Regions from separate parts of the Streptomyces gobitricini genome, predicted to be linked through region 2. Evidence: riboswitches for the same ligand, from Rfam matches in the RefSeq annotation. Region 2 holds a riboswitch; the other holds the start of a gene.
What was found. A riboswitch is a leader RNA that binds a small molecule or an ion and turns the genes downstream of it on or off. The one in region 2 is predicted to bind glycine.

Region 1 (7,429 bases), on a different contig from region 2:
GCTGACGGACTTGGTCGACTCCAGCTCACCACAGGTCTCGCCCGCGGTCACCGTGTCGCCGACCTCCGGGAGCTGGACGTACACGACGTCGCCGAGGGCGTTCGCCGCGTGCTCCGTGATGCCGACCGTCGACACGCCGTCCTCGGCGGCCGACAGCCACTCGTGCTCCTTGCTGAAGCGCAGCTGCTGGGGGTTGCTCATGACTGGGATTCTCCTGTACGCGGGGGAGTGCTGGTGAACGGGGTGGTGAACGGCGGAGTGGTGCGGACGGTCACTTCTGGCGCTTGTAGAAGGGCAGCGCCACGACCTCGTACGGCTCATGGGTACCGCGGATGTCGACCCCGACGCCCTCGGTGCCCGGTTCGGCGTGCGCCGCGTCCACGTACGCCATGGCGATCGGCTTGCCCAGCGTCGGCGACGGGGCGCCCGAGGTGACCTCGCCGATCACCTTGCCCGCGGCGACCACGGACATGCCGGCGCGCGGGACGCGGCGGCCCTGGGCGACCAGGCCCACGAGCTTGCGCGGCGGGGCGATCTGGGCCCGCTCGGCGGCGGCCGACAGGGCCTCGCGGCCCACGAAGTCGCCCTCCTTCTCGAACTTGACCACCCGGCCGAGCCCCGCGTCGAACGGGGTCAGGGAAGTCGTCAGCTCGTGCCCGTACAGCGGCATGCCCGCCTCCAGGCGCAGCGTGTCGCGGCACGACAGCCCGCACGGGATCAGACCGACGGCGGCCCCCGCCGCGGTCAGCGCCTGCCACAGCTTCTCCGCGTACCGCGGCTCCACGAACAGCTCGAAGCCGTCCTCGCCCGTGTAGCCGGTACGGGCGATCAGCGCGGGGACGCCCGCCACGGTGCCGGGCAGCCCCGCGTAGTACTTCAGCCCGTCCAGATCGGCGTCGGTCAGCGACTTCAGGACACCCGGGGACTCCGGGCCCTGGATCGCGAGCAGCGCGTACGCGTCGCGGTCGTCCCGTACGACGGCGTCGAAGCCGGCGGCGCGGGCGGTCAGCGCGTCCAGCACGATCTGCGCGTTGGAGGCGTTGGCGACGACCATGTACTCGGTCTCACCGAGCCGGTACACGATCAGGTCGTCGAGGATGCCGCCGTCCTCCCGGCAGATCATCGTGTAGCGGGCGCGGCCGACACCGACGCTGCCGATGTTGCCGACGAGCGCGAAGTCCAGGAGGTCCGCGGCCCGCGGTCCCGTGACGGTGATCTCACCCATGTGGGAGAGGTCGAAGAGTCCGGCCTTCGTACGGACGGCGTTGTGCTCGTCGCGCTCGCTCCCGTACCGCAGCGGCATGTCCCAGCCCGCGAAGTCGGTCATGGTCGCGCCCAGCGCGCGATGCACGGCATCGAGGGCGGTCAGGCGGGGGGCAGTGCTCATGGATGTGGCTCCCAGGTCCCAAGGACGGGCATGGCTCGAAGACGATCCTCCCCATCTGTCATCGGAACCTGAGAGGTTCACCGTGACCGCACGGGGGCGGCCTTCGGCTTGCACCTTGGGTGGAGCCGCCACGGCGGCCCGCTTTTCAGATCTGCCTCATCCACGCGGTACGGGGCCTGAGAGATTCAAGGGAGGAACTTGCTCCTTCGGCGCCCGGGTGGGACCCGGGACTCTCCCGCGCGGATTCGAGCGGCCGGTATGCGGTTGTGTACGCACGTGTGTGCGTCGGCGCGCACATCATTGCACGAGGGTTCTCCTCGGCAAATCGCTTGTGGCTTATTACCCCTTCTTTACACTTCTTGGGCAAGGGTCGGGTCAGCCGGCCCGGGGACCCGACAGGGCCCTAGCAGGGGGAGTAGCGATGACGTTGCAGCGGGGCGAGGCGTACGCGACGACCGCGGGCGTGCCCGCCCAGCCGGGCCTGCCCGCTCGGGGCCGTGCGGCGGCCGCCGCGCTGCCGGTCGTACGCGACCTGCGGGACCGGCACGGCCGGGTCCCCAGGACGCTGACCTTCGCGGCCGGCGACCTGGTGGTGGTGTCGGGCCTGCCGGGCAGCGGCAAGTCCACTCTGATCGCCCGGACGGCCCAGGAGCGCGGCATCGACTCGCAGGACGCCCGGGAGCGGTGGGAGCGCAGGATGCCCGGCCTTCTGCCGTACGCGGTCTACCGCCCCCTCGTCCGGCTCGCGCACTACGCGGGACTGCGGCGGGCGCTGCGCTCCGGGCGGAGCGTCGTCGTCCACGACTGCGGTACGCAGGCCTGGGTGCGGCGCTGGCTCGCCCGGGAGGCCGCGCGGCGGGGCAGGGCCCTGCACCTGCTCCTGCTGGACGTCACGCCCGGCACGGCCAAGGAGGGCCAGCGCGAGCGGGGCCGCGGCGTGTCCGGGTACGCCTTCGGGCGCCACCGCAGGGCGGTGGGCCGGCTGGTCCGGGACGCGGAACGGGGCGTCGTGCCGCGCGGGTGCGCCTCCGCGGTGCTGATGGACCGGCCCGCGGCGTCCGCGCTGACCCGGATCACGTTCCTCTGATCCGCCGCACGGGTGCCCCGCGTTAGGGTGCTGCGGGCAGCGGCACGCACGCGCGGAGAGGACCAGAAGCACCAGTGGACACTGCATGGCCGGGCAACGAGCTGGAAGAGGTGCTCGCCGCCTCGCTCGGCGAGCCCGCGGCCGGAGGACGGATCGTCGAGGTTCTGGGCCGCAGTCACGTCTGGGTGCCCCTGCCCAACGGCGGCGCCCCCGACCGCCCGAACCTGGACCTCCCGACGCTCGAGATCGACGGGCAGGCCTATGTGCCGGTCTTCAGCTCCGAGGCGCAGTTCACCGAGTGCGTCGGCGCCCACATGGCGTACGCCGTCGCCCCGGCGGTCGAGTTCGCGCGCGGCCTGCCGCCCCAGCTCGGCATCGCCGTGAACCCGGGCGGTGCCGTCGGCGCCCCCCTGCCGCCGCCCGCCGTCGCCGAACTGTGCCGGACCGGCCGCACCCCGCTGGACGGCCCCGCGAGCGGCGCCCGCGTCCGCCTGTTCGAGCCGGACTGGCAGGAGGACCCGGTCGACTTCCTGTCGGCCGCCGCCGCCGAGTTCGACGCCACCGGCACGGTCCTGACCGCCCGCCGCTGCCTCGCCAGCGTCGAGGGCGACAGCCCGGCCCTCTTCGTCGGCGTGCAGCTCTCCTCCTGGGAGGGCGCCGACCGTAACGTACCGATGGACGCCCTCGGCCGGGCACTGGGCCGGACCCAGGTGCCGTGGCCGGTGAACCTGGTCCTGCTCGACGTGGCGCAGGACCCGGTGGGCGACTGGATGCTGGAGAAGGTACGGCCCTTCTACCAGCGCGGGCACGCATAAGCTGGTCGGGTGGACGGAAGAGGGGCGGGACCCAGGGTGAGCGCGTCAGGCACCGCGGCGGCCGGGCAGGTCGAGCACATGCTGAGCCAGGTGACGCCCGGGCGCTACGACGCGTACGAGCAGCTCCTGCACGCCCTCGCCGACGGCCGGCTGTGGATGCTGCTCTGGCACGGCCGGGCCGGCTCACCCGACGCCCAGTACGGGAACATGGAGGTCGACGGGCTCGGGTACGCCCCGTGCGTCACCTCCACCCAGGAGCTCGCCGTCTCCGGCTGGAACCGCGCCCACGAGGTCGTCCCCGGCCGTGACATCGCCCGCGCCCTCTACCCCGACCGCTGGGGCATCTGGCTCAACCCGCACGCGCCGGGCGGCGGCGTCGGCATCCCGTGGCCCGACCTGCGCCGCATCGCCACCGGCCTCGACCGGATGCCCGCCGGGCCGCTGAGGCTGTCCGAGCCGGGCATCCAGATCCCGCAGTTCTACGCCCTGCTCACGCAGAACGCCCACCGCACCCCCGCCGTCCGCTCGCTGCGCCGCGCCTGGGTCCAGCCGGCCCTCGGCACCCCGTACCTCGCGATCGGCCTGGACCTCTACGACACCGGCCAGGCGTCCGTCGACGCGGTACGCGCGATGATGCGGCAGTCCGTCGACGCCGTCCCCGACGGTCTGCCCGTCTCGACGGTCGCGATGTCCGACGAGTACGACCCGGTGACGATGTGGCTGCGGGCCAACGCCCGCCCCTTCTACGACCGCGAGGCCCACCTCACCGCCCCCGTCGTGCCCGGTACGGGGTACGGCTACCCGTCCCGCGCCTGACGCGTCCCCGGGCCGCTCGGCCCCGCCGCGCGCAGGTGCCCGTTTCGGTGGATTACGGGCCGGGTTGGTCCGCTGGGACGATCACCCCGTCCGGATAACGGAAGCCGCCGACCCGCATCACGGTTGCGCAAACATTCCCCATCAGGTCTGGCGGGTGATCGTGAACCCATTGAAGACTCCCCCCAACCAGGGGGCGTCGTACATGCGTGCTGCGCATTCGCGCACTCCCTGAACGGACCGCACCGCAGATCCGGGCGGTCCGTCGAGCACTGTCGGCGACCGTCGGCACGGGCGAGCACGAGGGACGATGACCGCACCCATGGAGACCACCGGATCACAGGCCGAGGCGGCGCCTGAGGCCGTACTCGACGGCGCCGAGCCCCAGCAGATCGAGGGCCGTTCACTCGGTCAGATCGCCTGGGCCCGCTTCAAGCGGGACAAGGTGGCCGTGACCGGCGGAGTGGTCGTCATCCTGCTCATCCTGATCGCCGTGCTGTCCCGGCCGTTGCAGTCGCTGCTGGGCCTCGACCCGAACGCCTTCCAGCAGGACCTGGTCGATCCCAACACCTCCCTTCCCAAGGGCGGGTTCGGCGGGATGAGCTGGGACCACCCGCTGGGCGTCGACCCCAAGTTCGGCCGCGACATCCTGGCCCGCATCCTGGAGGGCTCCTGGGTCTCGCTGGTCGTCGCCTTCGGCGCGACGGTCCTGTCCAACGTGATCGGTGTGGTGCTCGGTCTGATCGCCGGGTACTACGGCGGCCGCGTGGACACGTTCATCAGCCGGCTCATGGACACGTTCCTCGCCTTCCCGCTCCTGCTGTTCGCCATCGCCATCTCGGCGACCCTGCAGGGCGGTGCCTTCGGTCTGGAGGGCCTGCCCCTGCACATCAGCGTGCTGATCTTCGTCATCGGGTTCTTCAACTGGCCCTACATGGCGCGTATCGTGCGCGGCCAGACCCTGGCCCTGCGGGAACGGGAGTTCATCGACGCCTCGCGCGGGATGGGGGCCAAGGGCCCGTACATCCTCTTCCGCGAGCTGCTGCCGAACCTCGTGGGACCGATCACCGTCTACGCGACCCTGCTCATTCCGACCAACATCATCTTCGAGGCGTCGCTCAGCTTCCTCGGCGTCGGAATCCAGCCACCGCAGGCCTCGTGGGGCGGCATGTTGAGGGAGGCGGTCACCTTCTTCGAGGTGGATCCGCAGTTCATGCTCGTCCCCGGCCTCGCGATCTTCATCACCGTACTGGCCTTCAACCTGCTCGGTGATGGCCTTCGGGACGCTCTCGACCCGCGCAGCCGCTGACGTCTGCCACGTCATCGACGGCGGCCGCACCACCGGGCCGGTACCGGACCGACAAGTTTCCGATTACAAAGGGGAGTTCGACGAAAATGCGAAGGTCAGCAGTGGCCGCGATCGCGGTCGTCAGCAGTGCCAGCCTGCTTCTCGCGGGCTGCAGCAAGGCGGACGACGGCGACTCGGGTACCAAGGGCAACGCCAAGGCGAACGCCGCGACGACCGGTGTCGTCAACGCCTCGGACAAGAAGGGCGGTACGGTCACCTACGCGATGGCCGACGCCCCCGAGTCGTTCGACCCGGGCAACACGTACTACGCCTTCATCTACAACTTCAGCCGCCTGTACGCGCGGCCGCTGACCACCTTCAAGCCGGCCCCCGGCGAGAAGGGCAACGAGCTGGTGCCGGACCTCGCCGAGAGCATGGGTGTGCCCAGCGACGGCGGCAAGACCTGGACGTACAAGATCCGCAAGGGCGTCAAGTACAGCGACGGCACGCCGGTCACGGCCAAGGACGTCAAGTACGCCGTCGAGCGCTCCAACTTCGCCCGTGACACGCTCTCGCTGGGCCCGAACTACTTCCAGCAGGTCCTCGACGACCCGGCCAAGTACAAGGGTCCGTACAAGGACAAGAGCGAGAAGGGCCTGGCGTCCATCCAGACGCCGGACGACCACACCATCGTCTTCAAGCTCAACAAGCCGTTCGCGGACTTCGACTACCTGGTCAGCGCCCCGCAGACCGCACCGGTGCCGAAGGCCAAGGACAAGGGCGTGGACTACACCAAGTCCATCGTCTCGTCGGGCTCGTACAAGTTCGCGACGTACGAGGACGGCAAGCAGGTCACCCTGGTCCGCAACGAGCACTGGGACGCCAAGACCGACCCGCTGCGCAAGCAGTACCCGGACAAGATCGTCCTGAACCTCAAGGTCAACCAGGCCACCATCGACAAGGACCTCCTCGCCGGTGACATCGTCGCCGACCTGGCCGGCCGTGGCGTCGACACCCAGACCCAGGCGCAGATCCTGGCGAAGGAAGACCTGAAGGCCAACACCGACAACGCGCTCGGCGGCCGCCTCGTCTACGCGGCGATCAACACCAAGGTGAAGCCGTTCGACAACGTCGAGTGCCGCAAGGCCGTGCAGTACGCGATCGACAAGGTCTCCGTGCAGACGTCCATGGGCGGCCCGATCCGCGGTGACATCGCCTCCACGGTGCTGCCGACCGACATCCCGGGCTACCAGAAGTTCGACACGTACGCCACGCCGGACAACAAGGGCGACGCCGCCAAGGCCAAGGAGCACCTGAAGGCCTGCGGCCAGGAGAAGATCTCCACCTTCATCTCCGCGCGCAGCGACCGCCAGAGCGAGGTCGACGCCGCCACCGCGATCGTGCAGGCGCTGAAGAAGGCCGGCATCGATGCCAAGATCAAGCAGTACCCGTCGTCCAAGTACTTCTCGGACTACGCCGGTGTCCCCTCCTTCACCAAGAAGGAGAACATCGGTCTGATCATGATGCAGTGGGGCGCCGACTGGCCGACCGGCTACGGCTACCTCCAGCAGATCGTGCACGGCAAGGCCATCGGCCAGTCCGGCAACACCAACCTCTCCGAGCTGAACGACCCGGCGATCAACAAGCTGCTGGACGACGCCATCGCCAACACGGACGAGAACGCCCGCAACGCCGCCTACGCCGAGATCGACAAGAAGGTCATGGACCAGGCGGTCATCGTCCCGCTGTCCTACTTCAAGGTCCTGCTCTACCGCTCGCCGCAGGGCACCAACATGGTCTCCACGGCAGCCTTCAGCGGTCAGTACGACTACCTCAACATCGGCACCACGAAGAAGTAGCCCCGGAAGGCAGGTGAAGGCATTGGTGCCCGCGGGCCCCCGCGTACTCCGCGCGGCCCGCGGGCACCGGCGCCGGTCCCCGTGATCTCGTACATCATCCGCCGGCTGATCGCGGCAGTGATCCTGCTGCTGGTCGTCACGGCGGTCACCTTCGGCATCTTCTTCATCCTGCCGAAGCTG
Region 2 (7,429 bases):
TGGTCGAGCAGGTCGTCGCTCCCTTGCGCAGGCACCGTAATCCGCAGACCAGGGCCCATGCCGAGGCGACCGCGAAGGAGCTGGCGGCACTGTCCGTGCGACTGCACGCGGCGCTGGTCCAGACGGCTCTCGGCGTCCGCTTGCCCTGATCTTGACAGGGCCCGACTATCCAAACCGGTCCGGCACGTCCTAGGGTTGCAATGTGAACGAGCTCGATGTTGTCGGTGTCCGGGTGGAAATGCCGTCCAACCAGCCGATCGTGCTCCTGCGTGAAGTGGGAGGCGACCGGTACCTCCCGATCTGGATCGGTCCGGGTGAGGCGACGGCGATCGCCTTCGCCCAGCAGGGCATGGCTCCCGCCCGGCCGCTCACTCATGACCTTTTCAAGGATGTGCTCGAGGCCGTCGGCCAGGAGCTGACCGAGGTCCGCATCACGGACCTGCGGGAAGGGGTCTTCTACGCGGAGCTGGTCTTCGCCAGCGGTGTGGAGGTGAGCGCCAGGCCCTCCGACGCCATAGCGCTGGCCCTGCGCACCGGGACCCCGATCTACGGGAGCGACGGCGTGCTCGACGACGCCGGAATCGCCATCCCGGACGAGCAGGAGGACGAAGTGGAGAAGTTCCGCGAGTTCCTCGACCAGATCTCGCCCGAGGACTTCGGTTCCAGCAGTCAGTGAGACCGATGGGCCCGTCTGCGGTGGAGCCGCAGGCGGGCACCGTGCTGTCGGTGAGGTCCGCGCACCACGGTCGTCCGGCGAGGAGGGACCGGTGCCGCGCTGTCCGCCTCCGCGGCACTGACTCCGCTTCTCCGCCACTGTCTCCGTGCGGCACCGGGGTCGGCCGTCGTGGAAGACCGTCATAGAAGGGGTGTTTCAGCCCATTCGAGTAGCCTTTCCCGGTTTTGGGATACGGGAAACCACTCTCAGGGTGATTATCACTCGGCGTGCCGAGTGTGGCGATCGTTGACGCACCCCTGGTGACTGCCTACCGTCGAGATGGCAGGTCAAGGACGGAGGGTCGGCGTGATGAGCAGCGGCGACGGTGCGACTGGGGGCCTCCCCGGACGAAGTCTGGGGCAGAGCGGGCCGTATCCGCTTCACGGGGGTGCGGCCGACCCGCTCCACGCGGGCGTGGCCGGTGTGGGTGCCGGCGCGGGGCAGGGGCACGAGGACGATCCGGAGACCGACACGATCGGATACCGGGGGCCCACCGCCTGCGCGGCCGCGGGTATCACGTACCGGCAGCTGGACTACTGGGCGCGGACCGGGCTGGTCGAGCCGAGTGTGCGGCCCGCGTACGGATCCGGGACGCAGCGGCTCTACAGCTTTCGCGACGTGGTCGTCCTGAAGATCGTCAAGCGCTTCCTGGACACGGGTGTCGCGTTGCAGAACATTCGCACGGCCGTCCAGCACCTGCGGGCGCGGGGCTTTCGCGACCTGGAGCGGATGACGCTGATGAGCGACGGCGCGACGGTCTACGAGTGCTCGTCGCCCGCTGAGGTCGTCGATCTGCTCCAGGGCGGCCAGGGGGTCTTCGGGATCGCCGTGGGCGTGGTGTGGCGGGATGTCGAAGCGGCGCTCTCGCAGCTGCACGGGGAACGTGTCGACACCGGAGAGACGCTCGTGGGGCAGAACCCGTCGGACGAGCTGGCGCGCCGGAGGCGTGACAGGGCCGTCTGATGGCCCCGCCCCCGCGTGCGGGGCGATTGTCAGTGGCGTAGGGCAGCATCGATGGTGTGAGAGCCGCGCCGACGATCCTGCATCTGGACATGGATGCCTTCTACGCGGCCGCCGAGCAGGCGGCGAAGCCCAGTCTGCGCGGGAAGCCGGTGGTCGTCGGAGGGCTGGGGCCGCGCGGGGTCGTCGCCACCGCGTCGTACGAGGCGAGGCGTTTCGGGGTGCACTCGGCGATGCCGATGGCGCAGGCGCGGCGGCTGGCGCCGAACGCCGCGTACCTGGTGCCGCGCTTCTCGCTGTACCGGGCGGTGAGCGAACAGGTCATGGAGCTGTTGCGGCGGCTGTCGCCCCTCGTGGAGCCGCTCAGCCTCGACGAGGCCTTCGTGGATCTGGAGGCCGGGGGCTCGGCAACGGACGCGGTCACCGCGCGCGCGGCCGGCGAGCGGCTGCGCGGGGACATCAGGGCGGTCACGGGGCTCACCGGGTCGGTGGGACTGGCCGGCTCCAAGATGATCGCGAAGATCGCGTCCGAGGAGGCCAAGCCGGACGGGCTGGTGCTGATCGAGCCGGGGACGGAGCGGGAGCTGCTGGGCCCCAAGTCGGTACGGATCCTGCCGGGGGTGGGGCCCGCCACGGGTGAGCACCTGAGACGGGCCGGGATGACGACGGTGGCGGACCTGGCCGGGGCGGGTGAGGACGAGCTCGTACGGCTGCTGGGAAAGGCGCACGGGGAGTCGCTGTACCGGATGGCGATGGGGTACGACGACCGGCCGGTGGTGGCGGAGCGGGACGCCAAGTCCGTGTCGGTGGAGGACACCTTCGACGTGGACCTGCACGACCGGGTGCGGGTGCGGATGGAGGTGGAGGGGCTGGCCGAGCGGTGCGTGCAGCGGTTGCGGGGCGCGGGGCGGTCGGGGCGCACGGTGGTGCTGAAGGTGCGGAGGTACGACTTCTCGACGCTGACCCGGTCGGAGACGCTGCGGGGACCGACCGACGACCCCGTGGTGGTGCGGGAGGCGGCGGCGCGGCTGCTGGAGGGGGTGGACACGACCGGTGGCGTGCGGTTGCTGGGCGTCGGTGTCACGGGTCTCGCGGACTACACGCAGGAGGACCTGTTCGCCCAGGCCGCGGCGGAGCGTGCGGATGCGCGGGCGGACGGGGCGGAGGTGGAGCGGCCGGCCGGGGTCGCCGGGGGCGCGGTGTCGGCGGGGCGGGGCGGGGAGGGCGGCTCGGGGGCCGGCGGGCCGGGTGTGCCGGCGGCGGAGGTGGTCGCGCCGGCCGCGCCCGGTGACCGCGAGGGCGGCCGGCTCTGGGCGGGTGGCGCGGAGGGGGCGGCGGGCCCTGCCCGAGGGGTGGCGGGTGCGGCGGAGGCGGGCAGGGAGGAGCGGCGGTGGGTCGCCGGGCAGGACGTGCGGCATGCCGGCTACGGGGCCGGGTGGGTCCAGGGCAGCGGGCTCGGGAGAGTGACCGTGCGCTTCGAGGAGCCCTGGTCGGAGCCCGGGAGGGTGCGGACGTTCCGGTCCGACGACCCGGACCTGGAGCCGTCCGATCCGCTGCCTCTGGTGCCGGATCAGTCCTCCTGGCCGGCGAGCCTGCCGAAGTCCCGGTCGGTGGACGGGGGCGGCGGAATCGCCAGGCCGTAGTGGTGGTAGAGCTGGAGCTCCTGCTCGGGCGAGAGGTGACGGCCGACGCCGAAGTCCGGCGCGTCCTTGATCAGGGCGCGCTCGAAGGGGACGTGCAGGCCGTCCTCGGCCACGTCGCTGGGTTCGAGGGGGACGAAGGCGTCGCGGCTGAACAGGCCCGTCCGTACGGCCGCCCACTCGGGCACGCCCGTCGCGTCGTCCAGGTAGACCTCGTCGATTGTTCCGATCTTGTGGCCGTCGCGGTCGAAGGCCTTGCGGCCGATCAGGCTGCGCGGATCGATGTCGGTCTGCACGGTTCCTCCAGATGGTCGCAACCGCTCCTCACGTACTACCAAAGTGCACATCGGTGACGTCGGCCACTCGAGGGATCGGGCGCGGACCGCGCTGGTAGGCTGGCAGACGGCCGCTGACCCCGTGCGGGAGAGTCCTCCGGAGAATCCTTTCGGAGGCGCCGAAGGAGCAAATCCTCCCCGGAATCTCTCAGGCACCCGGTACCGCACGGACGAGGTCACTCTGGAAAGCAGGGCGGGCGTCGGACGGCATCCGCTCTCACCGACGGTGAAAGCCGGTCCGTCCCGTTCCCGGGAGGTGCCGGTGAAGCTCTCAGGTCGAGATGACAGAGGGGGAGGCCGTCCGGGCACCCGCGCCGTGGTGCCCCTCGCAGGTCGTATCGACCAGGAGGCCTCCGCAATGACCGCCAACCGCATTCCGCTCTCCGTACTCGAACAGGGCATCCCGTTCGAGCAGCGGCACATCGGGCCCGACGAGGAGGCCCGCGCCAAGATGCTGGCGCAGGTCGGCTACGGTTCGCTCGACGAGCTCACGGCCGCCGCGGTGCCGGACGTGATCAAGAGCGCCGAGGCCCTCGGTCTGCCCGACGCGCGTACCGAGGCCGAGGTCCTGGCCGAGCTCCGCTCGCTCGCCGACCGCAACCAGGTGCTCGCCCCCATGATCGGCCTCGGCTACTACGGCACCTTCACGCCGCCGGTCGTCCTGCGCAACGTCATGGAGAACCCCGCCTGGTACACCGCGTACACGCCGTACCAGCCGGAGATCTCGCAGGGCCGCCTGGAGGCGCTGCTCAACTTCCAGACGATGGTCGCCGACCTGACCGGTCTGCCCACGTCCGGCGCCTCGCTGCTCGACGAGGGCACCGCCGCGGCCGAGGCGATGTCGCTGGCCCGTCGCGTCGGCAAGGTCAAGAACGGTGTCTTCCTGGTCGACGCCGACGCCCTGCCGCAGACCATCGCCGTCATCGAGACCCGCGCGGAGCCGACCGGTGTCGAGGTCGTCGTCGCCGACCTGAGCGAGGGCATCCCGGCGGAGGTCGCCGAGCGCGGTGTCTTCGGCGTGCTGTTGCAGTACCCCGGTGCCTCCGGTGCCGTGCGGGACATCAAGGCCGTCATCGACCAGGCGCACGAGCTCGGCGCGGTCGTCACCGTCGCCGCCGACCTGCTGGCGCTGACCCTGCTCACGTCGCCCGGCGAACTGGGTGCCGACATCGCGGTGGGCACCACCCAGCGTTTCGGCGTGCCGATGGGCTTCGGCGGTCCGCACGCCGGTTACATGGCCGTGCGCGACACGTTCGCCCGCAGCCTGCCGGGCCGGCTCGTCGGCGTCTCCGTCGACGCCGACGGCAACAAGGCGTACCGCCTGGCGCTGCAGACCCGTGAGCAGCACATCCGCCGCGAGAAGGCCACCAGCAACATCTGCACCGCACAGGTGCTGCTCGCCGTCATGGCCGGCATGTACGCCGTCTACCACGGTCCCGAGGGACTGCGGCAGATCGCCCGGCGTGTCCACCGCTACGCGGTCGTCCTCGCCGAGGGCCTGCGAGCCGGGGGCGTGGAGGTCGTGCACGGCACGTTCTTCGACACCGTGACCGTACGCGTGCCCGGCAAGGCGGCCCAGGCCGTCGCCGCCGCCCGCGAGAACGGGGTGAACGTGCGCCTCGTCGACGCCGACCACGTCTCCGTGGCCTGCGACGAGACGACCGGCCGCGCCCAGATCGCCGCCGTGTGGGACGCCTTCGGCGCGCGCGGTGACATCGAGGCGCTGGACGCCGCCACCGCCGACGTCCTGCCCGAGGCGTGCCTGCGCTCCGACGAGTACCTCACGCACCCCGTCTTCCACGCGCACCGCTCCGAGACGGCGATGCTGCGCTACCTGCGCAGGCTGGCCGACCGTGACTACGCGCTGGACCGCGGGATGATCCCGCTCGGCTCCTGCACCATGAAGCTGAACGCGACCACCGAGATGGAGCCGGTGACCTGGCCGGAGTTCGGCCACATGCACCCCTTCGCGCCGGTCGACCAGGCGCAGGGCTACCTGACCCTCATCCGTGAGCTGGAGGAGCGCCTCGCCGAGGTGACCGGCTACGACAAGGTCTCCATCCAGCCGAACGCCGGTTCGCAGGGCGAGCTGGCCGGTCTGCTCGCCGTCCGCGCGTACCACCGTGCCAACGGCGACTCGCAGCGCACGGTCTGCCTGATCCCCTCCTCCGCGCACGGCACCAACGCGGCCAGCGCCGTCATGGCCGGGATGAAGGTCGTGGTCGTCAAGACCGCCGACGACGGTGAGATCGACGTCGAGGACCTGCGCGCCAAGATCGAGCAGTACCGCGACGAACTGTCCGTGCTGATGATCACCTACCCGTCCACGCACGGCGTGTTCGAGGAGCACGTCGCGGACATCTGCGCCCAGGTCCACGAGGCCGGCGGTCAGGTGTACGTGGACGGTGCCAACCTCAACGCCCTGGTGGGGCTGGCGAAGCCCGGCCAGTTCGGTGGCGACGTCTCGCACCTGAACCTGCACAAGACGTTCTGCATCCCGCACGGCGGCGGCGGCCCCGGTGTCGGCCCGGTCGGCGTCCGGGAGCACCTCGCCCCGTACCTGCCCAACCACCCGCTCCAGCCCAGCGCGGGACCGGACACGGGCGTCGGCCCGATCTCGGCCGCCCCGTGGGGCTCGGCGGGCATCCTGCCGATCTCCTGGGCGTACGTACGGCTGATGGGTGGCGAGGGCCTCAAGCGGGCGACGCAGGTCGCCGTCCTCGCGGCCAACTACATCGCCAAGCGCCTGGAGCCGCACTACCCCGTGCTCTACACCGGCCCGGCCGGGCTCGTCGCCCACGAGTGCATCGTGGACCTGCGGCCCATCTCCAAGACGACCGGCGTCAGCGTCGACGACATCGCCAAGCGGCTGATCGACTACGGCTTCCATGCCCCGACCATGTCGTTCCCGGTGGCCGGCACGCTGATGATCGAGCCGACCGAGAGCGAGGACCTGGCCGAGCTGGACCGGTTCTGCGACACGATGATCGCCATCCGCGCGGAGATCGAGAAGGTCGCGTCGGGCGAGTGGCCCGCGGACGACAACCCGCTGCGCAACGCCCCCCACACGGCGGCCGCGCTGGGCGGCGAGTGGTCGCACGCGTACAGCCGTGAGGAGGCGGTCTTCCCGGCCGGTGTCTCGGCGGCGGACAAGTACTGGCCGCCGGTGCGCCGCATCGACGGAGCGTTCGGCGACCGCAACCTGGTCTGCTCCTGCCCGCCGCTGGACGAGTACGACAACTGACGGCGACGGCGAAGGGCCGGTGCGGAGGTGATGGACTCCGTACCGGCCCTTCGCCGTGCGGTGGGTGGTTCTGTGCGGTGCGGGTGGTGTTCTCGCGGTGCCGGTGGTGCTGTGCGGTGCCTCAGGCGGCCGTCACGACCTTGGAGGCGCTCAGCGGTCGGTGCGGCGCGATGATCTGGCCGTCCGGCAGCAGTTCACCGGTGTCCTCGAAGAGCAGGACGCCGTTGCACAGCAGGCTCCAGCCCTGTTCCGGGTGGTGAGCCACCAAGCGGGCCGCCTCCCTGTCGGCGGAGTCGGCGGACGGACAGGCTGGCTGGTGCTGGCACATGGGTTGGTTCTTTCGCTGCGGTGTGGTGTGTGTCCTGCGGCTCGATGCGGTGTTCATCGCCGCCCCCCCGTTTGTCGGTCGGTCCGTTCCCAGTGTTGCCCCACCGGCGTCAATCCGCAGGGATTTCGCGGCAGCGCTTCCTACTGCTTAATGACGTGTCACCCGCGCGGATGGTTCAGCTCAACCGCACTGTCCCTTCGGGTGGTT

Region 1: linked by a shared signal. The riboswitch ahead of gcvT (glycine cleavage system aminomethyltransferase GcvT) and the one ahead of gcvP (aminomethyl-transferring glycine dehydrogenase) in region 2 are both predicted to bind glycine.

The regions. Positions count from the first base shown of each region.
Region 1 is NZ_BAAASR010000024.1:49,646-57,074, reverse strand. Features, by position in the region: gene gcvH (glycine cleavage system protein GcvH) at 1-201, opposite strand, end outside; gene gcvT (glycine cleavage system aminomethyltransferase GcvT) at 272-1,387, opposite strand; glycine riboswitch at 1,543-1,635, opposite strand; gene ABD347_RS21755 (AAA family ATPase) at 1,809-2,474, shown strand; gene ABD347_RS21750 (enhanced serine sensitivity protein SseB) at 2,549-3,289, shown strand; gene ABD347_RS21745 (enhanced serine sensitivity protein SseB C-terminal domain-containing protein) at 3,326-4,105, shown strand; gene ABD347_RS21740 (ABC transporter permease) at 4,413-5,411, shown strand; gene ABD347_RS21735 (ABC transporter substrate-binding protein) at 5,498-7,249, shown strand; gene ABD347_RS21730 (ABC transporter permease) at 7,331-7,429, shown strand, end outside.
Region 2 is NZ_BAAASR010000026.1:7,345-14,773, forward strand. Features, by position in the region: gene ftsR (transcriptional regulator FtsR) at 1-149, shown strand, start outside; gene ABD347_RS22665 (bifunctional nuclease family protein) at 203-676, shown strand; gene ABD347_RS22670 (MerR family transcriptional regulator) at 1,025-1,678, shown strand; gene ABD347_RS22675 (DNA polymerase IV) at 1,735-3,318, shown strand; gene ABD347_RS22680 (PRC-barrel domain-containing protein) at 3,246-3,611, opposite strand; glycine riboswitch at 3,726-3,825, shown strand; gene gcvP (aminomethyl-transferring glycine dehydrogenase) at 4,009-6,894, shown strand; gene ABD347_RS22690 (DUF5999 family protein) at 7,016-7,222, opposite strand.